4 regions of the Halomonas aquatica genome follow, and region 2 is predicted to be linked to each of the others. Evidence: predicted binding sites of a transcription regulator. Region 2 holds the regulator's gene; each other region holds the start of a gene.
What was found. Region 2 encodes FNR, which switches genes on or off when oxygen is low (the NO sensors DNR and NnrR bind a similar motif). Its sites were predicted from a motif close to TTGATNTANATCAA; they were not measured.
Positions count from the first base shown of each region.

Region 1: the regulator FNR is predicted to act here: its motif matches at 3,981-3,994, upstream of ABE960_RS13055 (OmpW/AlkL family protein).
Region 3: the regulator FNR is predicted to act here: its motif matches at 2,542-2,555, upstream of petA (ubiquinol-cytochrome c reductase iron-sulfur subunit).
Region 4: the regulator FNR is predicted to act here: its motif matches at 2,350-2,363, upstream of hemN (oxygen-independent coproporphyrinogen III oxidase).

Region 1 is NZ_JBEGCJ010000005.1:389,139-396,431, reverse strand. It holds gene rimK (30S ribosomal protein S6--L-glutamate ligase) at 1-476, opposite strand, end outside; gene ABE960_RS13075 (ATP-dependent zinc protease family protein) at 512-949, opposite strand; gene ABE960_RS13070 (DUF3549 family protein) at 974-1,999, opposite strand; gene ABE960_RS13065 (YqcC family protein) at 2,313-2,648, shown strand; gene ABE960_RS13060 (gamma-glutamylcyclotransferase family protein) at 2,658-3,158, shown strand; gene ABE960_RS13055 (OmpW/AlkL family protein) at 3,247-3,897, opposite strand; gene ABE960_RS13050 (OmpW/AlkL family protein) at 4,078-4,686, opposite strand; gene ABE960_RS13045 (hypothetical protein) at 4,958-5,266, shown strand; gene putP (sodium/proline symporter PutP) at 5,483-6,973, opposite strand; partial or broken gene ABE960_RS13035 (aldehyde dehydrogenase family protein) at 7,147-7,293, opposite strand, start outside.
Region 2 is NZ_JBEGCJ010000002.1:503,854-511,146, forward strand. It holds gene ABE960_RS05525 (heavy metal translocating P-type ATPase) at 1-1,114, shown strand, start outside; gene ccoS (cbb3-type cytochrome oxidase assembly protein CcoS) at 1,111-1,323, shown strand; gene ABE960_RS05535 (sulfite exporter TauE/SafE family protein) at 1,323-2,021, shown strand; gene hemN (oxygen-independent coproporphyrinogen III oxidase) at 2,116-3,477, shown strand; gene fnr (fumarate/nitrate reduction transcriptional regulator Fnr) at 3,556-4,299, shown strand; gene ttcA (tRNA 2-thiocytidine(32) synthetase TtcA) at 4,422-5,330, opposite strand; gene ABE960_RS05555 (3'-5' exonuclease) at 5,425-6,051, opposite strand; gene ABE960_RS05560 (putative nucleotidyltransferase substrate binding domain-containing protein) at 6,118-7,293, opposite strand, start outside.
Region 3 is NZ_JBEGCJ010000005.1:273,650-280,942, reverse strand. It holds gene ABE960_RS12505 (ZapG family protein) at 1-118, opposite strand, end outside; gene zapE (cell division protein ZapE) at 326-1,507, shown strand; gene rplM (50S ribosomal protein L13) at 1,658-2,086, shown strand; gene rpsI (30S ribosomal protein S9) at 2,100-2,489, shown strand; gene petA (ubiquinol-cytochrome c reductase iron-sulfur subunit) at 2,709-3,308, shown strand; gene ABE960_RS12480 (cytochrome b) at 3,308-4,567, shown strand; gene ABE960_RS12475 (cytochrome c1) at 4,567-5,337, shown strand; gene sspA (stringent starvation protein SspA) at 5,483-6,109, shown strand; gene ABE960_RS12465 (ClpXP protease specificity-enhancing factor) at 6,162-6,614, shown strand; gene ABE960_RS12460 (BON domain-containing protein) at 6,698-7,276, opposite strand; gene ABE960_RS12455 (phosphoheptose isomerase) at 7,281-7,293, opposite strand, start outside.
Region 4 is NZ_JBEGCJ010000004.1:115,336-122,628, forward strand. It holds gene ABE960_RS09545 (adenosylcobalamin-dependent ribonucleoside-diphosphate reductase) at 1-448, opposite strand, end outside; gene hemN (oxygen-independent coproporphyrinogen III oxidase) at 859-2,244, opposite strand; gene ABE960_RS09555 (hypothetical protein) at 2,507-3,073, shown strand; gene ABE960_RS09560 (DUF6164 family protein) at 3,113-3,478, shown strand; gene ahpF (alkyl hydroperoxide reductase subunit F) at 3,581-5,137, opposite strand; gene ahpC (alkyl hydroperoxide reductase subunit C) at 5,306-5,869, opposite strand; gene ABE960_RS09575 (DMT family transporter) at 6,044-6,946, opposite strand; gene ABE960_RS09580 (NAD(P)-dependent oxidoreductase) at 6,980-7,293, opposite strand, start outside.

The DNA.
Region 1 (7,293 bases), on a different contig from region 2:
GCCTGGTTGGTCTCGGCCAGTACCACGCCGATCCCCTGGGTGCCCTCCAGAAGCTTGATAACCAGCGGGGCGCCCCGGACCATGGTGATCAAGTCGGGGATGTCGTCCGGGGAGTGGGCGAAGCCGGTGATCGGCAGCCCCAGCCCCTTGCGTGACAGCAGCTGCAGCGAACGCAGCTTGTCGCGGGATCGTGTGATGGACACGTTGTCGTTGATCACGTAGGTGCCCATCATCTCGAACTGTCTCAGTACCGCGCAGCCGTAGAAGGTGATCGAGGAGCCGATACGCGGAATAACCGCATCGAACGGCTCTAGCTCCTGGCCCTTGTAGTGGATCGAGGGATGGTGCGAGGCGATGCTCATGTAGCAGCGCAGGGTATCGACCACACGTGCGGTATGCCCCCGTTGCTCGGCCGCCTCGATCAGGCGCTGCGTGGAGAAGAGGTTGCGATTGCGTGACAGCAGCGCGATATGCATTCAGGACTCCTGGGTCGATACAGAGAGAGGGAAGGTCAGGGTTCGCCGTGCAGGAAGGCAACGCCTGGCGCCACCAGCAGGCGGCGCAGCGCTCGACGCCCCAGCAGCATGGGGTGGCGCATGTCGCGGCGGTCGGTCAGGCTGAGTTCCACCGGGAATTCCATGGTGCCCAGTTGCATCATCGTACGGATCACGAAGCGCCACTCGGCCTGGCCGTTGGAGCTTGTCACCTGTCGCCTGTCGTGCAGGTGCATGCGGTGGACGTGGGCTGGCGTGCCGGGGCCTCCGCTGCGGGTGGTGAAGCTGACCCAGAGGTGGCCATCCTCCTCGAAGGACTCGATGTCCTCGGCATGCAGCGCCGAGGTACGGGCGCCGGTGTCGGCCTTGGCGCAGAGGCTCAGGTGAAGCTCCGGCAGGTTGACCATCTCGCGGCGACCGATCACCGCCTTGGGCGTAAAGGGCAGTTCTTTCATCATCTCGCTCCCAGGTTTCTGCGCTCAGCGTGACAGGCCTGCCAGGCGTCGGCCAATCGCGGAATCCGCCTCGGCCTCGCGTAGCGTCATCAGCAGCGGCAGACGCAGCCGCGGAATCAGCGCCAGGTCGCGGGCCACGGCCATGAAGTCGGCCGCGGGGGCCTCGGCCAGGCGCGTGAGGAAGCGGGGCAGGCGCTCGGCGTCCTCCAGGTGGTGCCAGCCGCGCCCGGCCATGGCCGCCAGCAGGTCGGGGCCGCAGGCATCCGGGTCGTCGAGCAGGGCATCGAACCAGGCGCCGGCCTGTTCGGTCGCGGCGCCACTCATTGCCCGCACGCAGGCGCAGAAGGTCTCGATATCGCCGCTGGCGCCTGCGGCCTCCCCGCGCCGGCGCAGTGCCTGTGCCAGGTCGACGTCGATATCGACATGCTCCAGACAGTAGCACAGCGAGGTCAGTACCTCGCTTGGCAGGGCGTCGAGGTGGGCGGCCAGCGCCCGGCGAGAGGTCTCGTCGCTGCGCACCACGGCATCGGCCAGACCTTGCAGGCCCAGGGCACGCCAGTCGATCGCCTGCTGCCCGGTCAGGTAGGCCTCGGCAGGTTCCAGGTGCTCACTGGCCGGCAGGTCGGCATCCAGGCTGGCGCGGGCATGCAGTACGGCCTGGAAGGGCAGCGAGGGGCTGAAGGCCAGCGGGTTATCCTTCATCAGGTTGTCGATCTCATCGCTCTCGGCACGGCCGAGGCCCTGCACGCTACGGCCGAGGGTCTCCAGCAGGCGTTGCACGAAGGCGTCTCGCGGGGCCGGGTCGATGTGACCCTGCTCATCCAGCGGCAGGGCCAGGAACCAGATCAGCGGGTCTTCCAAGTCTCCCAGGCGGAAGACCATGGCCAGGCGAGCGGTTCCCTGCCACGGCGCCGGCCAGGCCAGTTCGCCGGCCTCGAAGGCGGCCAGGGTCTCCAGCGCGCAGGGTTCGACCCGCCGACCCAGGTGGTAGAGCCTCACCTCGGCACCGCTGCGCTGGAAGAAATCATGAAGGCTGTTGATAGGTTGCATGCTGTCTCCGTATCACGAACCGTGCACTCTACCGCGCCGTCTGGGTGCTGTCAGCCGCCCGAGGACGTCGCCTCGACGAACATGAGCTGATCATTTCCTGACCAGTCGGCGCCATCACGCATGAGACGTGGGCAGGCGACACCTTTCCAGCGTTTATCCACAGGGCCGTTCAGGATATCTGTGCACTGTGCAAAAGGTGGGTGGTGGTCGTGGCCCAAGGGGTGGAAAAGCTCAAGAGGTGGAAAACCTTCGGGGTGGCCAGCGGCGGGGACGAACGGGGATAATGGGACCACATGCACCGAAGAGATTGTTCATGACGACCGTTCACGACGAACTCGGGACCGCGTTGCGCGAGCTCGAGGCCACCATGAAAGCCGCGAGCCTTTGGCGTATGGAGCGCCCCGACCCGGACGCCTTCGACAGCGTCCAGCCGTTCTGCATCGATACCATGAGCCTGCCCCAGTGGCTGCGCTTCGTCTTCATCGTGCGCCTGGAAGCCCTGGTCGAGGCACGTTCGCCGATGCCGGTGAAGTGCGACGTGGCACCTGCGGTGGAGGCCTGGCTCACGCAGGAGGGAGCCCGCGCCAGCGACCGGCTGCTGTTGTGCCGCGTTGTCGAGGAGATCGACCGCCTGGTCACCGAGAATTGAGACCGTCACATGCCTTACTATTTCGCCTATGGCAGCAACATGAACCCCGCGCGGGTCGCCGCCCGGATTGGATGCACCCGCCGCGTGCTGCCAGGTGTGCTGCACGACCATGTCCTGCGCTTCGACAAGGCATCGAAAGTGCCGGGCATCGCCCATGCCAACGTGTCGGCATCGGCCGGTGAACGGGTGGAGGGGGCGCTGTTCGAGCTCGAGCACCCCGGGCAGATCCGGGACATGGATCCCTTCGAGGGCTATCCCCACGAGTATGACCGCCATCGCCTGCCGGTCGCGACGCGTGAAGGAACCATCGAGTCCTGGGTCTACATCGCCGCGCCGGGCACCACCGCCGGAGCGCTGCGGCCGGCCCGGGAGTACCTCGTGCACCTGCTGGCCGGGGAGCCCTTCCTGACCCCCGATTATCACGCCCGCCTTGCCGGGGTGGAGGCGGTGGCCGGGCTGGATGAAGCTACCCTGGCGGCCCTAGGTCTCTCGCGACATACCCCGCGCTGAACGCTGTCCTGATTCAGCCCCAGATGCAGACGCCAGACGCGACAAGGCCCGCCGTAAGGCGGGCCTTGCACGGTTCGGGAGAGGGCGATCAGAAGCGGAAGCTGAGGCCCGCCATCACCACCACCGGGTCGATCTCGACCGTGCCGACATCCTGGCCGGCCACGGTCGCATCCGTGTCGATATCAAGGTACCAGGCCGCGGCGTTGAGCGCCCAGTTGTCGTCGATCAGCAGGTCTACGCCCAACTGGCCGGCGGCGCCCCAGGAGTCATCCAACTCGATCGACAGCCCATTATTTAGCTCCTCGTCTGAGAAGCGGGTGTAGTTGACGCCGACGCCGGCGTAGGGCTGAACGCGGGCATCCGAGCCGCCCAGAGGGTAATACTGCAGTGTCAGGGTCGGCGGCAGGTGATCGGTTGAACCATTCGTCACGTCCTCGACCTGGAAGCCATGGTCGAAGGGCTCGGCGGCCAGCAGCTCCATGCCCAGCTTGTCGGTGAAGCGATAGCCCAGAGTGAAAGCAAAGGCGCTGTCGTCGTCAACGTTGACGTCTTGTGAAGAGAGAGCCGCATCAGCAAAGGAAAGATCAAGGCTTCCGTTGTCGCTCTTGGGCTCGACCTTGGCCACGCCCACGCGGGTGAAGACGTCGCCGGCGCCATAGGCGAAGGCCTGGGTGCTGGCGGTGAAGCCGGCGGCGGCAAGGCCGGCGGCGAGCAGGGCGGGAAGGGCATTCTTTTGCATGGGTCTACTCCTGGTTTGGGGAGGGCGGCAGCGGGCCGCGTTAGAGAATGCCAGCAGTCTAGCGATGCCTCGCTGGTGCAGCATTGATCCAGCGCAAGAATTTGGCGGCATCGGATTGCAGGCGAAAAACGAAGACGCCGGGCCATCTGGCCCGGCGTTTGATGATGTCTGTCAGGAAGGTCAGAAGCGGAAGGTCACCCCGCCGCCGATCGTCATCGGATCGATCTCGGCCTCGCCAATGTCACTGCCGTTCAGCTCGACATCCGCATTGACGTCCGAATACCGGGCGAAGGCCCCGACCAGCAGGTAGTCCGTGACGGCGAGGTCCACGCCGACTTGACCGGCGAAGCCATAAGAACTGTCGATGTCCAGTCCGTCCAGTTCCTCCTCGGAGAAATGGGTGTAGTTGAGACCGGCGCCCAGATACGGCTGTACCCGGGAGGTGGTGCCGCCCAGCGGGTAGTAGTTGACCATCAGGTTGATCGGCATGCGATCGACACCACCGATGCCGGTATTTCCCAGCGCCAGGTCGTGTTCGACGGCCTCGGTGCCGTTGAGCTCGATGCCCAGCGCGTCGCTGAACAGGTATCCGACACCATAGGCAAATCCGCGCTCGTCGGAGACATTCAGGTCTGTGCCAGCTACTCGGCCGTTGTCGTCTGCGACCTCGGCCTTGGCGATGCCGCCACGCACATAGATATCACCGGCCTGGTAGGCCATGGCTACCTGGGTGGTGACGATGCCGGCGGCGGCGAGGGCGGCAGTGGCGATCAGAGTCTTCGATTTCATGGTCATGCTCCTTGTTCATCAAGAGTGCTTACGCCCGTCAGGCATCGAGTTGGCGCATGCGGGATTCTAGGGAACGGTGTATTTCAACGTCTTGTAGAACTTTTTTATCAACCTGATAGCCCAGCAGGGCGCTTTCTTTGCGATATAGCTGTACAAACAGTAGCTCGACAAACAATACTTGTATAATAATTTTTTCTTTTCCTGCCTGGCGCCTCGCCAGTTGGCCCGGTTTCGGCTTCACTGAAGGAGCGTGATGTCATCGGAGCCGCTCATGGTTGGCCGAAATCTCCGTGCCGGGTCTGCCCTCGGCATGATCGATGGAGCGATGTTGCCGCTATGTCTGGCGGCGGGGGTGGCGGTGTGGCTGCTGCTGCGTCCCGATCTCATCCAGGCGTTGCCGTTGGTGTGGCGGTTGCCGCTGATCGTGATCGGTGCCTGGGCGCTGGGGGCGGCCTTCGTGCGACCGCTGGCGCTCGAGGTGGGAGAGGGCTGGCTCTGGCGTCAGGCCGGAGCTCCCTGGAGTCACCTGGCCCTGTGGGTGTTCGCGGGGGTGATCGTGAGCCTCTCCATCCTGGGGTGAGCCCTTGACGAGGAAAGCCGCCCTCGGGCGGCTTTCGTGTTGCCTACCCCAGGCGATCAGGCCAGGGTGTGATTCTCGTGGTCGTGTGACTCTCGTGATCAGAGCGCTGGTTATCGTGGCGGCCATACTGGTTCGGTTGGCCATGTATCAGCAGCCAATAAAAAGGGCTCCCGCAGGAGCCCCTTTCACTACATCGAGTGCGTCATGCGCGCTCTTTTAGCGAGTGATCTGCTGATATTCACCAGCATCGGCAGTCACACTGCTCACCACCACGATGGCAATGAAGGCGGCGATGAAGCCAGGAATGATCTCGTATACCCCGGGACCACCCATGAACTCTCCGTTCCAGCCCAGCGAAATCCAGAGCATGACGGTGACGGCACCCACAATCATGCCCGCGAGGGCGCCGGCGCCGTTCGTCCGCGACCACATCAGCGACAGGATGATGAGCGGGCCGAAGGCCGAACCAAAGCCTGCCCAAGCGTTACTGACCAGCCCCAGGACCTTGGAATTCGGGTCAGACGCAATGACGGCGGCAACCAGGCCCACCAGCACAACACAAATGCGGCCAATGCCGACGGTTTCCTTCTCCGAAGCTTCTTTACGCAGGAACAGGCGGTAGAAGTCTTCGGTCAGTGAGGAAGATGACACCAGAAGCTGGCTGGAGATGGTGCTCATGATCGCAGCGAGCAGTGCGGCAAAGAGGAAGCCGGTGATCAGCGGATGGAACAGCAGGTCCGCCAGGATGACGAAGATCGTTTCCGGATCCTCGACATTCATGCCATTGCGAACGGCATAGGCCCGGCCGAAAATACCCAGAGACACAGCACCGATCAGAGAGATCAGCATCCAGCTCATGCCGATGTTACGGGCAATGGGAACATCCTTCTGAGAGCGGATGGCCATGAAGCGCACGATGATGTGCGGTTGACCGAAATAACCCAGCCCCCACGTCACCGCAGACAGCCAGCCGATGATCGTCAGTCCCTCCGTCCAAGACAGCAGGGTGGGATCGACGTCATTCAAGGTCTGTGATGCCTGAGCGAAACCGCCGCCACCTTCGCCAAAGAGCACCACCGCCGGCATGATCACCAGTGCCAGCATCATGATGCAGCCTTGCACGAAGTCCGTCATGCTCACGGCCAGGAAACCGCCAACAACGGTATAGGCAAGTACCACGCCCAGCGTGATGACGACGCCCGCAGCATAGTCACTCAGGCCACCGATGTTGAAAAGTCCGGCAAACGCGGTTTCGAACAACTTGCCGCCTGCCACCAGGCCTGATGCCGTGTAAACCGCGAAAAAGACAACGATGACGACAGCGGATACCGTTCTCAGCGGAATGGCCTGAGTCGGGAACCGGTTGCCCAGGAATTCCGGAATGGTGATCGCATCGTTATAGTGAAGCGTCTGTTCGCGAAGACGAGGTGCGACCAGCGTCCAGTTGAAGAACGCGCCCACGAGCAGACCGATACCGATCCAGGCCGAACCCAGACCGGATACAAACATTGCCCCGGGCAAACCCAGCAGCAACCAGCCGCTCATGTCCGATGCGCCGGCCGACAGGGCCGCCACCTGTGGACTGAGTTGTCGGCCACCCAACATGTAATCTTCGGACGTGGATGTGGATTTGCGCATCGCATAAAAGCCGATGGCGATCATGAGCGCAAAATATGCGAAAAGACTAATCCAGACACCAATAGCCATAAAACCTCTCCAGTTCTTTACGCCGGAAGTAGCTCCGACAGGTTATTGTTACGCATCATGCCAGAGTGCTGATGGCGAGCATCACGATCAGGCGGGGCGCGAAGGTGAAGCCGGTAGCGGCATTTTTATCAACCATAGGGGGCCTTCCGTGTTGTTGTGTTGATGAGTGAGGTTCACTCGTCTCCAAGCGCCAGTAGCGACGCATTGCCACCCAGGGCGGCGGTGTTCTCCGTCACGGTCTTCTCGGTGGCGAAGCGCAGCAGGTAGTGCGGTCCGCCGGCCTTGGGACCGGTACCAGAGAGCCCTTGTCCGCCGGAGGG
Region 2 (7,293 bases):
CTGGTGGTTCATCGACCCCGACCGGATGCTGTGGGTCACCCTGTCGGTGCTGGTGGTCACCTGTCCCTGCGCCCTGGCACTGGCCACGCCCACGGCCCTGACCGCCGGTCACGGACGGCTGCACCGCCGCGGGGTCCTCATCACCCGTGCCGACGCCCTGGAGGCACTGTCCCAGCTGGACCGGGTGATCTTCGACAAGACCGGCACCCTGACCAGCGGCGAGATGAGCCTGGTGGAGACCCGCCGGGTCGGCGACGCCCTCGACGATGACCGCGCACGTGCCCTGGCGGCAGCACTGGAAGCCCAGTCCGAACACCCCATCGCCCGCGCCTTCCGCCCGTTTCGCGACGCAGCCCTCAGCGCCGTCGAGGTGCACAGCCGCCCCGGCCAGGGCCTGGAAGGCCGGATCGATGGACGTCACTGGCGGCTCGGCACGCCGGCATTCGCCGCCCCCGAGACGCCTCCCACCGTGCCTGGCGAGGGCCAGTGGCTGCTGCTGGCGGAGGACGGCATGCCCCGGGCCTGGTTCTGCCTCCACGACCGCCTGCGGGAGGATGCCCGGGAGACCGTCGAGGCCCTGAAGGCGCGAGGCCTCGCGGTGGAGTTGCTCTCCGGGGATACCGAGTCGGCGGTGTCGGCCATGGCCCGACGCCTGGGCATCGCGACCTGGCAGGCGGCGGCCTCTCCGGAAAACAAGCTGGAGCGCATCCGGTCGTTGCAGGCCGCCGGCGAGCGGGTGGCCATGGTGGGTGACGGCATCAACGATGTGCCGGTGCTGGCCGGTGCCGACGTGGCCATCGCCATGAACGGTGCCACCGACCTGGCGCGCACCCGCGCCGACGCCGTCTTGCTCGGCCCGCGACTGGGGCGTATCGTCGAGGCTATCGCGACCAGCCGGGCAACCCGGCGCATCATCCGCCAGAACCTGGCCTGGTCACTGGTCTACAACGTCTCGGCGCTGCCCCTGGCGGCCATGGGCTTCGTGCCTCCCTGGCTTGCCGCCATCGGCATGTCGGCCAGTTCGCTGGTCGTCGTCGGCAATGCCCTGCGCCTGTCCCGCGACACTCCCGCGCGACCCTCCGGTGCCGACTCTCCCAGGCTGGTGAACGCATGAGCATCCTCTACCTGCTGATTCCCCTCTCACTGATCCTGCTGGGGCTGGCGGTCTGGGCCTTCTTCTGGGCCGTCAAGCACGACCAGTTCGAGGATCTCGAGGGCCCCGCCTACCGCATCCTCTTTGACGAGGACGAAAACGACCGTCCCAAGGAGCAGCGGCCGTCGTCCGATCCTGAAGGGATCCACGACGAGGACCGCCACCACTGATGGACCCCACCGGCCTCGACCTGCCGCCGCTGGCCGCAGCCTTCATCTTCGGCCTGCTCGGTGGCGCCCACTGCATCGGCATGTGCGGCGGCATCATGAGCGCCCTGACCTTCGCCGTTCCCCCCAGCATGCGCAGCCCGGCACGACTCTCGGGCCTGCTGCTGGGCTACAACCTGGGCCGTATCACCAGCTACATGACGGCCGGCGCCCTGGTGGCCGGGCTCGGCACACTGGTCGCCCTCAGCCCCCAGGCGCGCCTGGTGCTGCAGGCCCTGGCCGCGGTGATGCTGATCCTGATGGCGCTTTACATCGCCGACTGGTGGAAGGGCCTGCTGCGGGTCGAGGCCCTGGGACGCCGACTCTGGAAGCATCTCGAACCGCTGGGGCGTCGCCTGATGCCGGTCGTCAGGATCCCCCAGGCCTTAGCTCTGGGGGCCGTCTGGGGTTGGCTGCCCTGCGGCCTGGTCTACTCCATGCTGGCCTGGAGCCTGGCGATGGCCGATCCCTGGCGGGGCGCCGCCCTGATGGGCGCCTTCGGCCTCGGCACCCTGCCTGCCCTGCTGGCCACCGGCCTGGCGGCTCGCCAGCTTGGCTCCCTGATCCGCCACCCGGCCACCCGGACCCTCGCCGCGCTATCGATCATCGCCTTCGCCCTATGGCAGGTATGGACGCTGCTTCCCGCCACAGGGACCCACTGACGCCGGCGGCGATTCCGGCTTAGCTTGACACAGCTCAACGCGGCTCGAGATCCATGTCACTAGCATGAGGGCATGTTCCAGCGGAGTGCAGACCATGCCTGCTCGCGCGTCAGCCGCCGACCGTGACGGGGCCCTCTTCTCAGCGGCGTCGCCGGCCCCCGCCTATGCCTTCTACCCCACCACCCATGCGCTGAGTGACGATATCGGTGCCGAGGACTATCGCCAGGCGCTGGAGCACAGCAATGCGGCGGCACGCCCCCTGGCACTCTACGTCCATCTGCCATTCTGCCGGCAGGCCTGCTTTCACTGCACCCGCCAGCCGGTCATCACCTCGGATACCCGGCTTCCCGAGTCTTATCTCTCACGCCTCGACCGGGAGATGGTCCTGATCCGTCGCCACCTGGATCCCGCACGGGAAGTCCGCTCCCTGCATTGGGGTGGGGGCACTCCCACCTTCCTGGGCCTGAACCAGCTGAGTGACCTGATCGATCGACTGGATGCCCGCTTCCGGTTGGCCAGCGATCGAGGCAGGGAATATCTGGTCGAGATCGACCCACGTGAGGCGGATGTCCTCACCCTGCGTCATCTGGAAGCGCTGGGCTTCAACCGCCTGAGCCTGGAGGTGCTGGACCTGGATCCCGAGGTCCAGCAGGCGATCAACCGCATCCAGGGACGCGGTCTGACCGAGCAGCTGATCGACGAGGCAGAACGGCTGGGGTTCCACTCCGTGAACCTGGACCTGATCATCGGCCTTCCCCGCCAGACCCGGGACGGCTTCACCGCCACGCTTGCGCAGGTCATCGCCATGGCGCCGGAACGGCTGTCGCTGTTTCACTACCGCCACCATCCCGAACGCTTCCCGATCCAGAGACACATCCGCATCGCGGAGCTACCCGGCCCACAGGAGACCCTGGCGATGATGGATACGGCCTACCGGATGCTCGCCGCCGCGGGCTATGTCCATCTTGGCAGGGAGCGCTTCGCGCGGAGTGACGACCGCCTGACCAAGGACCGGCTGGCGGGGAGGAAGTGCGAGCGCCATGACCTGCTGGGGCTGGGCGTCACGGCCGTCTCCCGCCTGGAGGACCTGCATGTCCGCAACCCGCTGACCCTGGAGGCCTATGAGGCGGCCCTGGACCAGGGCCGCCTGGCCACCGCCGCCGGACACCGACTGAGCCTGGACGACCGGCTGCGCGGCGCCGCCATCGAGACGTTGATGAGCGAACTCACCCTGGATCTGGCGGCCCTCGGCGACGCTTTCGACCTGGACGCCGAGGCCCATCTCGCCGAACCCCTGTGGCGCCTGGCAGTGGCCGAGCGGGAGGGACTCGTCGAACGCCAGGACCAGCGACTCCTTGTCACGGCCAAGGGACGGCTGCTGGTCCGCCAACTGGCCACGGCCTTCGACGCCTATCCCCTCACGCCCTTGCCCAGGCAGTCATCACACGCCTCCTGAGGCATGTCGAGGAGGACTTTGCCGATGGGCGACAATCCCTCCATACTGTGGCTGGAGTCGTCATTCATGGAGGACAGCATGGCCGACACCGCTACCGGCAGCCCCCGTACACTATTGAACGAGACCCGCTGTCAGACCTGCAGCCTCAGTTCCCTCTGCCTGCCGCTGGCGCTCGAGTTGCAGGACATGGACCAGTTAGATGCCATCATCCGCCGTCGCGCACCGCTGAAGAAGGGAGATTCGCTGTTCCGTCAGGGCACCCCTTTCACCAGCGTTTTTGCAGTGCGCTCCGGCAGTCTCAAGCAGATGACCACCGAGGGCGGCGGCGAGGAACAGCTGACCAACTTCTATCTGCCCAGCGAGTTGGCAGGACTGGACGGCATCGGTGAGGCAAGCTATCCGGGCACAGTGGTGGCGCTGGAGACCACCACCGTCTGCGAGATCCCCTTCGACCGGCTCGAAGCCCTCTCCGAGACCCTGCCGGAGCTAAGGGGCCAGCTCTATCGCAGCATGAGCAAGGAGATGCGCGACGATCGCCGCATGATGCGCCTGCTCTCACGAAAGACCGCCGACCAGCGCCTGGCCACCTTCTTCACCAACCTGTCGGACCGCTTCCGTCGCCGCGGTTACTCCCCCTTCAGTTTCCGGCTGTCCATGTCCCGTGCCGATATCGGCAACTACCTGGGGCTTGCGGTGGAGACCGTCAGTCGCATCCTGGGCCGCTTCCAGACCCAGGGTCTGGTGGCCGTGTCCGGCCGCGAGGTGAACATCCTCGACCTTGAGGCGCTGATCGAGGTGGCCGAGCAGGAAGGCTGCCGTTGAGAGCGCCCATCAATTTCCGACCTCGACGACCACTCTTCACCTCGACAACTACTCATCTCTGCCCAGAAAAAACCCCAGCGGACCGTTCCAGTCGCTGGGGTTTTTCTTGACCGCGCGGACCTCTACGGCTCGTTGTGGAGGTCGATTCTGTCGGCCTGCATGCGGTCCTGCTTCTCCTCGAGGCCGGTGAAGTCGAAGAGCGCCCGGTCTGCCAGTTGCGAAGGTGCCACGTTGGTGACGGCCTTGAACATGCTCTCGAGTCGTCCGGGGTGAGTCTTCTCCCACTCCGCCAGCATCTCCTTGACCACCTGGCGTTGAAGGTTCGGCTGGGAGCCGCAGAGATTGCAGGGAATGATCGGAAACTCCATCAGCCGGGCAAACTCTGCGATGTCCGCCTCCCGACAGTAGGCCAGCGGGCGGATGACCATGTTCCTGCCGTCGTCCGAGAGCAGCTTGGGCGGCATCGCCTTGAGGCTGCCGCCGAAGAACATGTTGAGAAACAGGGTCTCGAGAATGTCTTCGCGATGATGCCCCAGCGCCACCTTGGTGGCACCGATCTCCTCGGCGAAGCCGTAAAGGGAACCGCGCCGCAGCCGAGAGCAGAGGGCACAGGTGGTCTTGCCCTCAGGGGTCTTCTCCTTCACCACCGAGTAGGTATCACGCTCGAGGATACGATAATCGACCCCGATGCCCGTCAGGTAATCGGGCAGCACGTGCTCGGGAAAGCCGGGCTGCTTCTGGTCCAGGTTGACCGCCACCAGGGAGAAGTTCACCGGTGCGTTGCGCTGCAGGTTGCGCAGGATCTCGAGCAGGGTATAGCTGTCCTTTCCCCCGGAGAGGCAGACCATCACCCGGTCCCCCTCATGGATCATCCCGTAGTCGATGATGGCATTGCCCACCTGCCGACGCAGCCGCTTCTGCAGCCTGTTGAATTCGCGCTTGCCTCGCGCATCGAGGCCTTCTGTGAGGGTCGCCGGTTCGGCGGGGCGGGAAGCGGAGTCGCGGGGGTCGAACATGAGGGCGTCTTGCATGGTCTCGGCGCTGCCTGGGCGGCTGGAAATGACGGGCGACTATCCTACCATCCTCGCCGCGACCAGGCGAAACGGCACCGGACCGCGCCAGGAATCAGCAGAAACGCTCGGCCTGCAAGAGGCTGTGCGCCATGCGCAGGTGAATCAACGCCGTGGTGACGGCATCACCCAGCGCCGTGTGCCGCCCCATCACCGGCACCCCCAGACGCTCGGCCACCTCCTCGAAGTGCGGCCGGATGTCCAGTTCGGGGCAGCGGCGACGCAACTGGCGATAATAAGCCTGCGCCACGTCGATGCCGGCATTGGGCAGGTCGAAACCGAACCGGGGCCGCAGGTAGCGGTTGAGGATGGCCAGGTCAACATCCAGGCGCCAGCCGATCAGGGGTCGATTTCCGACGAAGTCCAGGAACTGCGCCAGTGCCTCGTCGATGCCGGTTCCATCGTCCAGGTCGATGCCACGCAGGCCATGGAGTCGAATCGAGTCGCCGCAGAGGCTGGCGGGGCGCGCCAGCCGCAGGTCAAGGGAATCGCTGGTCAGGACCCGGTCGCCACGCACACGAACCGCCGCCAGCGAGACCAGTTCAGGCTCGCGGGCATCGTGGCCGGTCGTCACACAATCGATGGCGACCATCTCTTCCCCGGTATAGGGAGCGAAGAGCCAGCCATAGTCACCGTTGGCCTGTCGCCGTCGGTCAGCGGCGCGCCGCAGGGCCCTGAGCATCAGGACACCTCCTGTTTATCATGGTGATCGTTGGATGTGGAGATCCGAGTCGAGGCGCGTCACGCGTCAGGAGTACTCGAGGTGGAATCGATGTGACAGCCGCTGCTTGAATTCCTTGACGATGTGCAAGGCCTCGCGAAGCAGGTCCCGTTCCAGGGAGGAAAGTTCCTGAACCACCACCCGGTCAGGCTCCTGGCGCCGGCCGTCCGGATCCTCGAGGCGCTCGAGCTGCTGCCGGAGTCTCATCTCGGTGAACAGCGACAGGGCCTCGCCCAGGTCCTCGGCAAAGCGCTCATCCAGCCGACCGTCGACCACCAGGGCCTCGAGCCGGTCCAGGGTGGAGGTCGCCTTGATGCCTCGTTCGAGTGCCAGAGTGCGCACTCCGTGGACGATGGGGAAGATGCCCCCCTTCTTGATGTCGACGCCATGCTGCGGCTTCTTCAATGAGCCGAACAGAGTCAGGGGGGTGGAAAAGCGCAGGGCCGCGCGGGCGAAGTAGGAGAGCAGAATCTCGTCCCGGCTGCAGCGCTCGAAGAGCTCCTCGCGCAGCCGCTCGAGCAGCGCCGCATTGCCGGCCACCGCATGGGCATCGAGCATGATGGCAAGGTGCATGAGGCTTTCCCCGTCCCGGCTAGCCGCCCAGTGCGCGATGCGGCCACGCCACTGGGTCTCGGTCCCCACCCATTGCGGGTTGGATACCATGATATTGCCGGGACAGGGCGGGTAGCCCAGCTCTATCAGGGTCTCGGTGAGGCGTTGCATCTGCTCCTGGCAGTCAGGCCACTCAAGATCGTCGGACAGGATCAAGCCATTGTCCTGATCGGTCTTGAGGATCTGTTCGCCACGCCCCTCGCTGCCCATCACGATCATGCAGCTGTCGCGATGGTAGCGCTCGTCGATCAGAAACTCCCAGGCCTTGTTCATGATGCGTCCGTTGATCGCGGCCAGGAGCCCCATGGCGAAGCGCAGCTTGACGCCCTGGGCCATCAGCGCATTCACCAGCTCCGGCGTGCGACGACTGGCGGCGGCCAGCGTCTCCAGGCTGTTCGCCTGCTCCACCTGCAGGCTGACCACATAGCTGCGGCTGGAGAAGTAGCTGAGCACATCGGTCAGCTCCACCACGCCGCAGGGCTGCTCCTGCTCCATGACCACCACCCGCTCCACCTTGAAGCGCGTCATCTGGACCAGCACCTCGAACAGGTACTTCTCTGGGGTCGCCGTGACCAGTTCGAAGTGAGCGAC
Region 3 (7,293 bases), on a different contig from region 2:
GCAGCCGTTGGGTGTTGCCGGCGCTGGCGTTGAGAAGGTGGTAGCCCAGAGCCCCGATGCCGATGCCGGCCAGCAGGCAGGCGACGGCCAGCACCCAGTTGATGTTGGTCTCGTACACGTGTGCTTCTCCCTGGAGCATTGGCCCGCATGGTGTGCGATATACCAACGTCGTCTTGTGGCCGGTTTAGGCCCGGTCGCCCATTATAGTGGCGATTCGGTGTGCCGGGTCAACGCGGGCCCGGCGCATGCCAAGTGGGGTCGAGTTGCGTATAATACTTTCCGCCAATGCCCCGAGGACAGGTCTTCAGGAATCCCCATGAGCGAGATGCACTTCCCTACGGCTTCCCGAGAAGCGCGGCGGCCCGAGACGCCGATGACCCGCTACCGTGCCGATCTCGAGCGCCGGGACTATCAGTATGATGACGCCCAGTGGCAGGCGGTGGCACACCTGCAGCGACTCTATGAGGAGTTGGTGAGCACCCCGGTCTCCCGGGTGGCACCGCCGAAGCGCAGTGGCGGCCTCTCGTCGCGGGTGGCCGGCCTGTTCGGGCGTCGCGAGCGCGCCGAGCCCGCCGAGCCGGCGCTGCCCGCCATCAACGGGCTCTACTTCTGGGGGGGAGTGGGGCGGGGCAAGACCTACCTGATGGATACCTTCTTCGAGACGCTGCCCTTTCCCGAGAAGATGCGCACCCATTTCCACCGGTTCATGCAGCGAGTGCACAACGAACTCGAGCACTACAAGGGCGAGAAGAACCCGCTCAGGCTGATCGCTGCAAAGTTTGCGGCGGAGACTCGCGTGATCTGCTTCGATGAGTTCTTCGTTACGGATATCACCGATGCCATGATCCTGGCCAACCTGCTCGAATCGCTCTTCGATCATGGCGTGGTGCTGGTGGCGACCTCCAATATCGTGCCGGGAGACCTCTACAGGGAGGGGCTGCAGCGGGCCCGTTTCCTGCCGGCCATCGATCTGCTCGAGCGTCACTGCGAGGTGGTCAACGTGGACTCGGGCGTCGACTATCGGCTGCGTGTGCTGGAGCGTGCCGAGATATTCCATGCACCGCTCGATGACGAGGCCGAAACGGAACTGGCTCGCAGCTTCCGCGAGATCGCCGGCCACGAGGGAGAAAAGGGGGTGCCCATCGAGATCAACCGCCGTGTGCTTCGCACCCGCCAGCTTCACGACGACGTGGTGTGGTTCGAGTTCTCCGAACTCTGTGACGGACCGCGCAGCCAGAACGACTACATCGAACTGGCGCGTGAGTTTCACAGCGTGCTGGTCTCCAACGTCACTCGCATGAGCGGGGCCACTGACGACCGCGCGCGCCGCTTCATCAACATGGTCGACGAGTTCTACGACCGCGGCGTCAAGCTGTTGATGTCCGCCGAGGTGCCCGCTGAGGAGCTCTATCGGGATGGGCGCCTGGGGTTCGAGTTCCAGCGAACCCTCTCGCGTCTCCAGGAGATGCAGTCCCATGACTACCTGGCGCTGCCCCACAAGCCATGACCCCCTTCCCCTGCGGGGCTGGGGTCGTGTAGAATGCGCGCTCGCACGACTGTTATGCCGTCCTCGGGGCGGGGTAACCAAGAAAAATAGGGATGGTTCCATGCCGTACAATCGGCGGCAGAACCCAATACATCGAATGGTGATTCATCCATGAAGACGTTCACTGCCAAACCGCAGTCCGTCCAGCGCGACTGGTACGTTGTCGACGCTGCTGACAAGACGCTCGGTCGTCTGGCCACCGAGATCGCTCGCCGCCTGCGTGGCAAGCACAAGCCGGAATTCACCCCGCATGTCGATACCGGCGATTACATCGTCGTGATCAATGCCGAGAAGGTGAAAGTCACCGGCAACAAGGTCAATGCCAAGACCTACTACCGCCATACCGGCTATCCGGGTGGCCTGCGCTCCATGAATTTCGAGAAGATGATCGCCCACGCACCGGAGCGTGTCATCGAGTCCGCCGTCAAGGGCATGCTGCCGAAGGGTCCCTTGGGTCGTGCGATGTACTCGAAGCTCAAGGTCTACGCCGGCACCGAGCATCCGCACGCTGCCCAGCAGCCGCAAGAACTGAACCTCTGAGGGAGTCTTCGCCATGACACAGCAGTATTACGGCACCGGGCGCCGCAAGACCTCTACCGCCCGCGTCTTCATGAAGCCGGGGACCGGCAAGATCACCGTCAACAGCCGTGAGCTGGACCAGTACTTCGGTCGCGTCACCGGCCGGATGGTGGTTCGCCAGCCGCTGGAGCTGACCAACACCCTGGGCCAGTTCGACGTCTACGTCACCGTCAAGGGTGGCGGTGGTTCGTCCCAGGCCGGCGCCATCCGTCACGGCATCACCCGTGCCCTGATGGTGTATAACGAGGACTTCCGCCCCCAGCTGCGCGAGGCGGGCTACGTCACCCGCGACTCCCGCCAGGTCGAGCGCAAGAAGATCGGTCTGCGCAAGGCGCGTCGTCGCCCGCAGTTCTCCAAGCGCTGATACGCACCTATTGTCGCAAGAAAACGCCCAGGTCCAGCGACCTGGGCGTTTTTTGTTCCGGATCAAGAATTTGTCGCCGGGTTTTCACCATGGTCGTGGAACCTTTCCTTGTGCGGGGCGACACGTTTTTTTACCATAGACTGCATTTAGTATCCGTGGTCGCGGGGGATTCACTGCCCGTGATGGAACAACGGGTAAGCTGATGGGAGAAACCTGAATATGGCAGATAACGGCGTAAACAAGGGTCGGCGCCGTTTCCTCGTAGGTGCCACCACCGTCGTGGGTGCGGTGGGTGCCGTCGGGGTTGCGGTCCCCTTTGTGGCTTCCTGGCAGCCTAGTGCCAGGGCGAGAGCAGCGGGTGCCCCCGTGCAGGCGGATGTGTCTAAGCTCGAGTCCGGGCAGCGCATGACCGTCGAGTGGCGCGGCAAGCCGGTGTGGATACTCAATCGTTCCCCGGAGATGATCGAACGTACCGAATCGATCGAAGCCGCGCGGCTGGCTGATCCGGAGTCCAGCGTGCCGCAGCAGCCCGCCTACGTGGAAGGCCCGCTTCGCTCCATCAAGCCCGAGATCGGCGTGCTGGTCGGTATCTGCACCCACCTGGGCTGCTCGCCGCTGTTCAAGCCCGAGCCGAATGCCGAAGGGGTCGGCGTGGAGAACTGGCCGGGCGGCTTCTTCTGCCCCTGCCATGGTTCGCGTTTCGATCTGGCCGGTCGAGTGTTCCGCAACGTGCCGGCACCGACCAACCTCGAGGTGCCGCCTTACCGCTTTGACAGCGATGTGCTGATCACTGTCGGCGAAGATGAGGAGACTGCCTGATGGCTAACCCGAACAAGGTCAAGGCGGAGCGCGGGTTCATGCGCTGGGTCGATGACCGCTTTCCGGCCACCCAGATGTGGCAGGACCACATGGCGAAGTACTACGCGCCGAAGAACTTCAACTTCTGGTACTTCTTCGGTTCGCTGGCGCTGCTGGTGCTGGTCAACCAGATCCTCACCGGTGTCTGGCTGACCATGAGCTACAACCCCTCCGCCGAAGGCGCCTTCGCCTCGGTCGAGTACATCATGCGTGATGTGGAGTACGGCTGGCTGATCCGCTACATGCACTCGACCGGCGCGACGGCCTTCTTCGTGGTCGTCTATCTGCACATGTTCCGCGGGCTGCTCTACGGCTCCTACAAGGCGCCTCGCGAGCTGGTCTGGATCTTCGGCATGACGATCTACCTGGCGCTGATGGCCGAGGCCTTCATGGGCTATTTGCTGCCCTGGGGACAGATGTCCTACTGGGGTGCCCAGGTCATCATCTCGCTGTTCTCTGCGATCCCGGTGATCGGTCCGGACCTGACCCAGTGGATTCGGGGTGACTTCCTGATCTCCGGCATCACACTCAACCGCTTCTTCGCCCTGCATGTGGTGGCATTGCCTATCGTGATCCTGGCGCTGGTGGTACTGCACATCATCGCCCTGCACGAGGTCGGGTCCAACAACCCCGATGGCATCGACATCAAGAAGAAGAAGGATGAGGCCGGCAAGCCGCTGGACGGCATTCCCTTCCACCCGTACTACACGGTGAAGGATCTCGTCGGCGTGGCGGTGTTCCTGTTCGTCTTCTGCGTGGTGATCTTCTACTTCCCGGAAGGGGGAGGGTACTTCCTCGAGAAGCCCAACTTCGAGCCGGCCGACCCGCTGAAGACGCCTAACCATATCGCGCCGGTATGGTACTTCACGCCCTTCTACGCGATCCTGCGCGCGATCACCTTCTCGCTGTTCGGCCTCGACGCCAAGTTCCTCGGTGTCATCGCGATGGGCGCGGCGATTGCGGTGCTCTTCGTGCTGCCGTGGCTCGATCGAAGTCCGGTGAACTCCATGCGCTACAAGGGCTGGATGTCCAAGGTCATGCTGGCACTGTTCGCGATCAGCTTCGTGATCCTGGGCGTGCTCGGGGTATTGCCGGTCACCGAGGGGCGCACCCTGCTGTCCCAGGTGTGTACCGTCATCTACTTCGCCTTCTTCCTGCTGATGCCGTTCTACACCCGGCTGGAGAAGACCAAACCCGTTCCGGAAAGGGTGACTGGCTAATGAAAAAGCAACTGTTCGCACTGCTCTTCGCGCTGGTGCCGATGGTCGGGTTCGCCGCCGGAGCAGGTGGCGTCAATCTGGAGGAAATGAACCCGGACCTCGAGGACAAGGCCTCGCTGCAGAACGGCATGAAGCTCTTCGTCAATTACTGCATGGGCTGCCACTCCCTGGAGCACCAGCGGTTTGCGCGTGCCGCCGAGGATCTGGATATGCCCCAGGGCCTCGTCGAGGACAACCTGATCTTCTCCCCGAATCTGGCCTTCAATGACCAGATGCATATCGCCATGGGCAGCGGCGATGCGGAGAACTGGTTCGGTGCTCCTCCCCCGGACCTTACTCTGGAGGCACGACTGCGGGGCACCGACTGGATCTACTCTTACCTGTTGAGCTTCTACAAGGATCCTTCGCGGCCCACCGGCGTCAACAATGCGGTCTTCCCTCTGGTGGCCATGCCCAACGTGCTGGAGCCGCTTCAGGGGGTGCAGGAGAAGGTCTGCGCTGCCAGTGACAAGCCGGTGGCAGGGGCCGAGCTGGATCCGCTGACCGGGAAGTACCAGTCCTGCGAGACCCTGCAGGTCACCCAGCCCGGCGAGATGGAGCCGAAGGAGTTCGAGACGGCGGTCTACGACCTGACCAACTTCCTGGCCTATGCGGGTGAGCCGTCCAAGCTGCAGGCCCAGTCGCTGGGACCCAAGGTGCTGATCTTCATCTTCATCTTCGGCGTCATCGCCTACCTGCTCAAGCGCGAGTACTGGCGCGACATTCACTGATCCGTTGGCGACGTAGAACCCAGGGGCGCATGGCCGCAGGCCGTGCGCCCCTGTGGTGTACGCCCGATACCGGGCAGCATGATCGCCCTCAAGGCGGGGCCGGTCGTGTTATCATCTCGGCACGAACTGATGCGAGGATTGTTACATGGGTGTAGTGGCCAAGCGGTCGTCGATGATCTTCTACTCCGGAGGGGATGACCATTACAGTCATCGTGTGCGAATCGTGCTCGCCGAGAAGGGCGTGGCCGTTGATATCGTCGAGGTGACTGACGAGCAGCACCCGGAAGAGCTCGCCGACCTCAATCCCTACAACAGCGTGCCCACGCTGCTCGATCGCGACCTGGTGCTCTACGAATCCAAGGTGATGATGGAGTATCTGGACGAGCGCTTCCCACATCCGCCGCTGCTGCCGGTGTATCCCGTGGCGCGTGCCAAGAGCCGGCTGTGGATGCACCGCATCGAACGCGAATGGTGTCCACTGGTCGAGCAGATCCAGAGAGGCGCCAAGAAGGACGTGGAGAAGGCTCGCAAGGAGTTGCGCGAGAGCCTGGTCGGCATCTCGCCGATCTTCGAGGACATGCCCTTTTTCATGAGCGAAGAGTTCACGTTGGTGGATTGCTGTCTGGCGCCGATCCTCTGGCGCCTCCCGGCGCTGGGCATCGAGCTGCCCGAGAAGCAGGTCAAGCCGCTGCTGAGTTACATGGAGCGCCTGTTCGATCGTGATGGCTTCAAGGCGGCGCTCAGCGAGAACGAGCGCGAGATGCGTTCCTGATCTTCTTTTCATCCCCCGGCACGGCCGGGGTCTCACCCCAGGAGGGCCAATCATGCAATCGAGCCGTCCCTATATTGCCAGGGCCCTTTACCAGTGGCTGCTGGACAACGAGTTGACGCCTTATATCGTCGTCGATGCCGAGCAGGAGTGTGTCGAGGTTCCCCGGCAGTTTGTCCAGAATGGCCAGATCGTGTTGAACCTTGCGCCGACGGCCATTCGTGACTTCTCCCTGGAAAACGACGCTGTCAGCTTCTCGGCACGTTTTGGCGGCCGTCCCATGCAGGTGATGGTTCCCATGGAGGCATTGATCGCCATCTATGCCCGGGAGAACGGCGTGGGCATGGTCTTCGGCCATGAGCCGGTACTTCCGGTAGAGGCCGCCGAGGCGGACGATTCCCCGTCGCTCAGCGAGGTGGAAAGCCAGGTCGATGCCGGTGAGGGCGAAGATGGTGACGAAGCAGCCCGGCCGCGCAAGGGGCGTCCCTCGTTACGGGTCATCAAGTGAGATGATCGCCAGCTCCTGACGGGGCGAGGCATCTACACACAACGGCAGGCCATGGGGCCTGCCGTTGTGCGTTCCGGGGGCGGTCAGTCCAGGTAGTCGAATACCTTGACGATTCTCTGCATGCCGCCCACGCCGCTGACGGCCTGGACGATGCGCTCGGCCTCATTGCGTGTGACGATGCCCATCAGGTAGACGCTGTTGTTTTCGGTGATTACCTGGATGCGGCCCGAGTCGATCTCCTGGTTGGCCACCAGGTTGGTGTTGATACGGGTCCGCAGCCAGGTATCGGCAAGGCGCTGTCCGGCCGGCAGGTTGGCGGCGATGGAGAGTTCATTGTGCACCTCGCGCACGTTGCGCACCTGGCCGGCCACCTGCTCGGCCTTGCCCCTGAGCTCCTCGCTGGGGACCTGGCCGGTGAGCAGCACCACGCCATTGAAGCTGTCGACGTTGATGCGGGCATCGCCCAGCCGGGCATCGGTGCGGCCGAGGTTGTGGGCGACCTTGGTCTCGATGCTCTCGTCCTCGACCTGGGTGCCGAACGTGCGCTCCCCGTAGTTCTCGTCGATGGTACCGGGGTTGGTGACACCGGTGACGGCGGTACAGCCGGCGACGCCGAGGGCCAGGGAGAGCAGCAGGGGCGTGATCAGGGAGGTCTTGGTCATGGTATTACTCGCTTGTC
Region 4 (7,293 bases), on a different contig from region 2:
CGGCCCCGGCGCCGAACACGAAGGCGCCCTTGTGGCGCAGGGTGGAGAACTCGTAGCCGATGCCGCAGCCGGCCTTGAGGGTCATGCCGGCATCCACCACCGAGTCGAGGATGTCATGCATGGAATCGCGGATGGTGCGCGACACCGTGCAGTTGATCAGGCTCACCGCCGGCTTGTAGGCTTCGGCACCCGCATTGGACATGATCCGCCCGGCCGGGATGGCGCCATTCTCCAGGGCCCAGCGGAACTTCGGGAGCCACTCCTTGGCCTTGTCGCCCTCCACATCCGCCAGGGCCCGCGCCACGCGATCCCAGGTGGCGGTGACGTCCTTGTCCACGGGGTGGCCGTGACGGTCCTTGAGGCGATACTTGGAATCCCAGATGTCGCGGGAGGGCAACTGCAGGGGCACCTCGTTGGAGGTCTTGACGGCCTTGGCGGATGTGCTCATGTAGGGGGTCTCCAGAGCGGTGAATCATTGTCGGTGAAGCTGAATCGGTCAGGGATCGCCGCGTTCAGCGGTCTCGTGCGGCCAGAGGAACGCGGGGGTCCGGGGTACGGTTGAGACGAATCGGAGCGGGCGCGCGAAGAAGCAACGGAAGGGACAGGGCCATGAGAGTCTCCTGGTGACATCGACGCGGCTGGGCCGCCGAAACGCCTATCCTGGGGGGCTGATACTCTGAACGCACTGACCTGCATCAAGCCATGTTCAGGACGTCGCCGCCTCCAGGGGCTAACTACCATATATAGACCAACTACCTGACTCAAGCACAAGATGGGGTAAAATTTGTTTCAACGACGTCAGCCCGCCCGGGCCGGACCCTGGGCCGGAAAGCGTTGAAACCCGCAGCCCAGAGAAGCTCAGACGGTACGTGAATACCGGCCTTCACTATGGCTCAGGTAGGCGTCGAAGGACATGGCGGCGTTGCGCATCATCAGCCGCCCGGCGGGCAGTACCTCGATGACGGAGTCGGAGAGGGTCAGCAGGCCGTCATCCGCCATCTCCTCGAGTTCCTCGAGTCCGTCGGCGAAATAGTGGCGGAAGACGATGCCATGGGCCGCCTCGATCTCGGCAACGTCGATGCGGCCGTGGCACATCAGGGCGTTGATCACGTCCCGGCGCAACTCGTCATCGGCGTTCAGGCGGTAGCCGCGCATCACCGGCAGCCTGCCCGCCTGGAGGCGCGACTGGTACTGGGCGGTCTCCTTGACGTTCTGGCTGTAGCTGTCACCCACCTTGCCGATGGCAGTATTGCCCAGGCCGATCAGGTCGCAGTCGGCATGCGTCGAGTAACCCTGGAAGTTGCGCTGCAGGGTGCCATTCTCGCGGGCCAGGGAGAGCTCGTCCTCCGGCAGGGCAAAGTGATCCATGCCGATGTAGACGAAGCCCGCCCCGGTGAGGCGGCGGATGATCAGCTCCAGCAGCTCGATCTTGCGCTCCGGCGGCGGCATGTCCTCTGGGTGGATCAGCCTCTGTGCCTTGAACAGCTCCGGCAGGTGGGCATAGCTGTAGGCAGCGATGCGGTCCGGGCGCAGGGCGATGATCTTGGCAAGGGTCTCGTCGAAGCTCGACACGGTCTGCCGCGGCAGGCCATAGATCAAATCGACGCTCACCGACTGGAAGCCGGCCTCCCGGGCCGCCGCCACCAGCTCGACCACATCGGCCTCGCTCTGCACGCGGTTGACCGCCTCCTGAACCCTCGGGTCGAAATCCTGCACGCCGAAGCTCAGGCGATTGAAGCCCAGCGAGCGCAGCTCGTGGATCTGCTCCGGGGTCACGGTGCGCGGGTCCACTTCCAGGGAGAACTCCCGCAGCTGGGGCTCGGCGAAGTGAAAGGCAGCGTCCAGCGCCGCCATCAGCTCGCCTAGCTGGTCGTTGCTCAGGTAGGTCGGGGTACCGCCGCCCAAGTGCAGCTGCGTCATCCGGCGCGACTCGTCGAACAGCGCCCCCTGGAGCTTGATCTCCCGCTTGAGCCAGGCGAGGTACTCCGCCGCCCGCTCGCGGTTGTGGGTGATGATCTTGTTGCAGGCGCAGTAGTAGCAGAGGCTCTCGCAGAAGGGGATGTGCACGTAGGCCGACAGCGGCTTGGGCGTCTCGGCCCGGTTGCTGCGCTCGGCCGCGGCCCGGTAGTCGTCCTCGGCGAAGGCCGCCTGGAACTGCGGCGCCGTGGGATAGGAGGTATAGCGCGGGCCGGGGCGATCGTACTTCTCGACCAGGGGACGGATGAACGGCAGGGTGTCTTGCATGATCGAATCGAGCCTCTTGAACCGAAAGGCGGCGGCCAGGGCCGTCACCGCTTGGGCGAATTATGCCAGCCGCGACCGGGCCCGTCGGTACCCTTCACGAGGTAGCTGACCCAGGTCAAGTCGGGGGGTACTCGCCATCGGCGGCCTCCCCGCCCGAGCCAGCCCGAGGGGAGGGATGCCTCCCTCGGAGCGCCGGCAGCGGGACAGCGCTTCCGAGCCATGCTAGCCTCGGGCGCGTCAACGGTCCGAGGAAGCCCCCACCATGCCCCGCCTCTCCCGTCTCCCTCTTAACCTGCTGTTGCCATTCTGCCTGTTCCTGACCGGGCCGGCCGCCGCCACCGACTACAATACCGACGACATCCAGGCCCATGGTGGCTGGCACTCCCTGGTGCTGTCGCTGGGCGAGGAGCATCACGTCCGTGCCATCGACCAGCTGAGCTACAGCGACGCCATCTTCAGCGTCAATGCCAGTGCCTGGGCCTGTGACCTGCCCTGGCTGGAGTTGCGCGTGGAGCTCGACGAGAACCAGCCCGAGAGCGCCACCGTGAACCGCGTGCCCGCCGACCTGCGCGTCGATCACGAGACCATCCACAGCGGCAGTGCCGCCTTCGTCACCGAGCGCGGTGACAGCGGCTTCTACGTGCGCTTCGCGGTACCCGAGCTTTCGCTGCTGCTCGACGAGATAGGCGACGGCGAGCTGCTGCGCCTGCGCATCATGCGTGGCGAGGACGACCCCTGGTTCATGGTCTTCGCCCTGGAAGGGGCCGGCGAGGCGATAGCACGCATGGAGCGCCTCTGCGAACAGATCGCGGGCGACACGAGACCATGACCGGCTCCCCGGCCGGGGAGAGCAACCGAGGAGAACGACGTGGCCGAGCTGCTGTTTCACCTTCGTAACGTGCCCGACGAGGAGGCCGAGGACGTTCGTCGACTCCTCGACGAGCACGGCATCGCGACCTTCGAGACCCGGGCCGGCTTCTGGGGGCTCGGTGTGGCGGCCATCTGGCTCAGCGATGACGATGAGAAGGAGCGAGCCCGCGCGTTGCTCGACGACTACCAGCAGACGCTCGGTGAGCGGGTACGTCGAGAGCATGCCAGCCTGGTCGAGCACGGCGAGGCCCCGACCCTGTGGCGACGCCTGAGGCGCCAGCCGATCCGCACCCTGCTGCTGGCCCTTCTGGTCGTCGCGGTGCTCGGCGTATCGATGCTGCCCTTCCTCTGGCTGCACGACTGACGCTGCCTCTGGCATCTGTCCATTAACGACCATGCCCCCGCCGGGCTCACCGACGGGGGCATGGAGGGGAAGGCCGGAGTCATCGACGCCCGGGCCGGTGGATCACTGGCGGATGAGGTAGTCGAAGGCACCCAGGGCGGCCTTGGAGCCTTCCCCCATGGCGATGACGATCTGCTTGTAGGGCACCGTGGTCACGTCGCCGGCGGCGAAGATGCCCGGGACCGAGGTCATGCCGCGCGCATCGACGACGATCTCGCCACGCTCGGAGAGCTCGATGGGCGAATCCTGCAGCCACTCTGTATTGGGCACCAGGCCGATCTGCACGAAGATGCCTTCCAGGTCGACCTTGTGCAGCTCGCCGGTAGAGCGCGCTTCATAGGTCAGGCCGTTGACGCGCCTGCCGTCGCCGAACACCTCGGTGGTGCGGGCGCCCTTGATCACCTCCACATTGGACAGGCTGGCGAGCTTTCTCTGCAGCACGTCGTCTGCTCGCAGTTCATCCATGAACTCGATGAGGGTCACGTGGCCCACGATGCCGGCCAGATCGATGGCCGCCTCGACGCCGGAGTTGCCGCCGCCGATCACCGCCACGCGCTTGCCCTTGAACAGCGGGCCGTCGCAGTGGGGGCAGTAGGCCACGCCCTTGTTGCGATACTCGTCCTCACCGGGCACGCCCATCTCGCGCCAGCGGGCGCCGGTGCCCAGCACCAGGGTCTTGGACCGCAGGCTGGCGCCGGACTCGAACTGCACCTCGTGCTCGCCGCCGGGCCGGGTGGCCGGCACCAGCTTGACCGCACGCTGCAGGTTCATGATGTCGACCTCGTACTCCTTGACGTGTTCCTCCAGGGCCGCGGCCAGCTTGGGGCCCTCGGTGCGGGGCACCGAGATGAGGTTCTCGATCCCCATGGTGTCGAGCACCTGGCCGCCGAAGCGCTCGGCCGCAACGCCCGTGCGGATGCCCTTGCGCGCGGCATAGACGGCCGCCGCGGCGCCGGCGGGCCCGCCACCGATCATCAGGGTGTCGAAGGCGTCCTTCTCGTTGAGCTTGGCCGCCTCGCGCCTGGCGGCGCCGGTATCCACCTTGGCGAGTATCTGCTCCAGGCCCATCCGGCCCTGATCGAAGGGCTCGCCGTTGAGGTAGACGCTCGGCACCGACATCACCTCGCGCTCTTTCACCTCGTCCTGGAACAGCGCGCCGTCGATGGCGACGTGATGCACGTTCGGGTTGAAGATCGCCATCAGGTTCAGCGCCTGGACCACGTCCGGGCAGTTCTGGCAGGAGAGCGAGAAGTAGGTCTCGAAGCGCATCTCGCCCTCGAGGCTCCTGATCTGCTCGAGCACCTCGTCGGAGGCCTTGGGCGGGTGACCGCCGACCTGCAGCAGCGCCAGTACCAGCGAGGTGAACTCGTGACCCATGGGGATGCCGGCGAAGACCACGCCTGTTTCCTCGCCGGGCCGGTTGAGGGCGAAGGAGGGCGTGCGGGCATCCTGGCCATCGAGCTTCAGGGTGATCTTGTCGGTCAGGCCGACGATGTCGGTGAGAAGACCGTGCAGTTCCTGTGACTTGGCGCCGTCATCGAGGGACGCGACGATCTCGAACGGCTGAGTGACCTTTTCCAGATAGGCTTTGAGCTGGCTTTTCAGATTGTCGTCCAACATGACAGCGGCATTCCTTCATGTTCGGGTTCGGGGTGGAGGCAAGAGGAGACCGCGGCATCCCGCATGAGGAGGCCCGGTTCGCTCTTGCTTCCGCAATCAGGGCCCGGGCAGGGGATACCCGGGCGGGGACAGGCGAGGCCAGGGTCGGCCCCGCCGGCAGGGCAGATCTTAGATCTTGCCGACCAGGTCCAGAGAGGGAGAGAGGGTCTCTTCGCCTTCTTCCCACTTGGCCGGGCAGACTTCGTTCGGGTTGGCTCGCACGTACTGGGCGGCCTTGACCTTGCGCAGCAGCTCCTCGGCGTTGCGGCCGATGTTGCCGGCGTTCAGCTCGATGATCTGGATCTTGCCGTCCGGGTCGACCACGAAGGTGCCGCGCTCGGCGATGCCCGCGTCCTCGATCAGCACCTCGAAGTTGCGCGAGATGGCGTGAGTCGGGTCGGCCACCATCGGATACTGCAGCTTGTTGATGGTCTCGGAACTGTCGTGCCAGGCCTTGTGGGTGAAGTGAGTGTCGGTGGAGACGCTGTAGATCTCGACGCCCAGCTTCTTGAACGCTTCGTAGTTGTCGGCCAGGTCACCCAGCTCGGTGGGGCAGACGAAGGTGAAGTCGGCCGGATAGAAGAAGAAGATGCTCCACTGGCCGTTGAGGCTCTCGTCGGAGACATCGACGAACTCGCCATTGTGGAAGGCGGTGGCCTTGAACGGCTTGACTTCGGTGTTCAGCAGGGACATTCGATGATGCTCCTTTCGACTTTCGTTTAATGGGGGATAACGATACGCGGCGCAGTGTAGCCCGCATCTTCCGATAGCGTAAATTGAATGGGATCATGGACCTGATAATTCAAATCTATGGCCAGGATATGGGAGCATCGCGCCCGCCCCCATTGTGGATGTCGACGGCGGTCCTCAGCGGGAGGCCACCACCGAGCGCAGGCGCTGCTCAAGCCGCCGCTCGTAGAGTCCCTTGGTCACCAGGGTGCCCAGGACCAGTCCGCCTCCGACCAGGGCGATCGGTGCCGGAGTCTCGCCCAGCAGCCCCCACGCCCAGAGGGTGCCGACCACCACCTCCAGGAGCAGCAGCAGGCCCACCTCGGCGGCGGGCAGATAAAGCGGACCGCGTTGCAGTAGTGTGACCCCGGCCGGCACGATGAGAAGGCAGAGCAGGACCACCAGCAGCCAGCGGTCGATCGGCGGCATGGCGATACCCTCCTTCCCCAGCAGCAGCGCCATGGCCGCGCCCCCGCCGACGATCAGGCCGTTGAAGACGAGCATGGGACTCATGTCGACGCCGGGCCGGCGACGGCAGAGCGTGAAGTTGAGCGCCAGGGTCGTGGCCGCCATGAGGGCGAAGGCATTGCCCAGCCAGGAGCCGGCCCCGGCATCGTCGAGCACGATCATCCCGATGCCCAGCATGCACAGCGCGATCGCCAGCCAGGTGCGTCGCGGCAGCCGCTCGGCGAGGATCGCGCGGGACAAGAGCGCGGCGATCAGCGGCGCCCCCGCCAGGATGAGCAGGACGTTGCCCGCCTTGGTGTACTGGTTGCCCAGCACGAAGCCGCAGGTCGTCAGGCTGAAGAGCAGTGCCACGGCGATGCCCGTGCCCCCGCACCGCCGATAGGCGGCGAGGGTCCCGCGACCGTGGCGCACCAGGACGATCAGCAGGAACCCCAGCGCCGAAAGCAATCCCCGCCACATCAGGATCTCGGCATCCGGCAGGGCCACCAGCTTGATCAGCAGGGCGTCCGGCGACATGATCAGCGCGCCCCCGCCGGTCAGCAACAGGCCCTGCTGGCGGTGAGATAGAGACATGCCGTCATGCCTCCTGCCGATGGAGGGCCACGATCAGGACCGCGCCTTCTGGAGGATGGCGATGATCTCCGGCACCATCCGGTCCTGATCGTCGATACCCGCATACAGGCCCTCGACGGCTTGCGCGACATCGTGGCAGGCCCCCAGTTCATCGGTCATGGCACGGTAGTAGCCCAGGTCCTTGGTGGCGTTGGCCACGCTGAAGCGGAACCCGGATGGATCCGCTGATTCGATGAAGGGACGCAGGCGATCGAAGACCACCCCGCCCCCACCGCCACGGCCCACGACCTCCAGGAAGGCCGCATCGTCGATACCCGCCCCACGCGAGGCCGCCGCCGCCTCGGCCA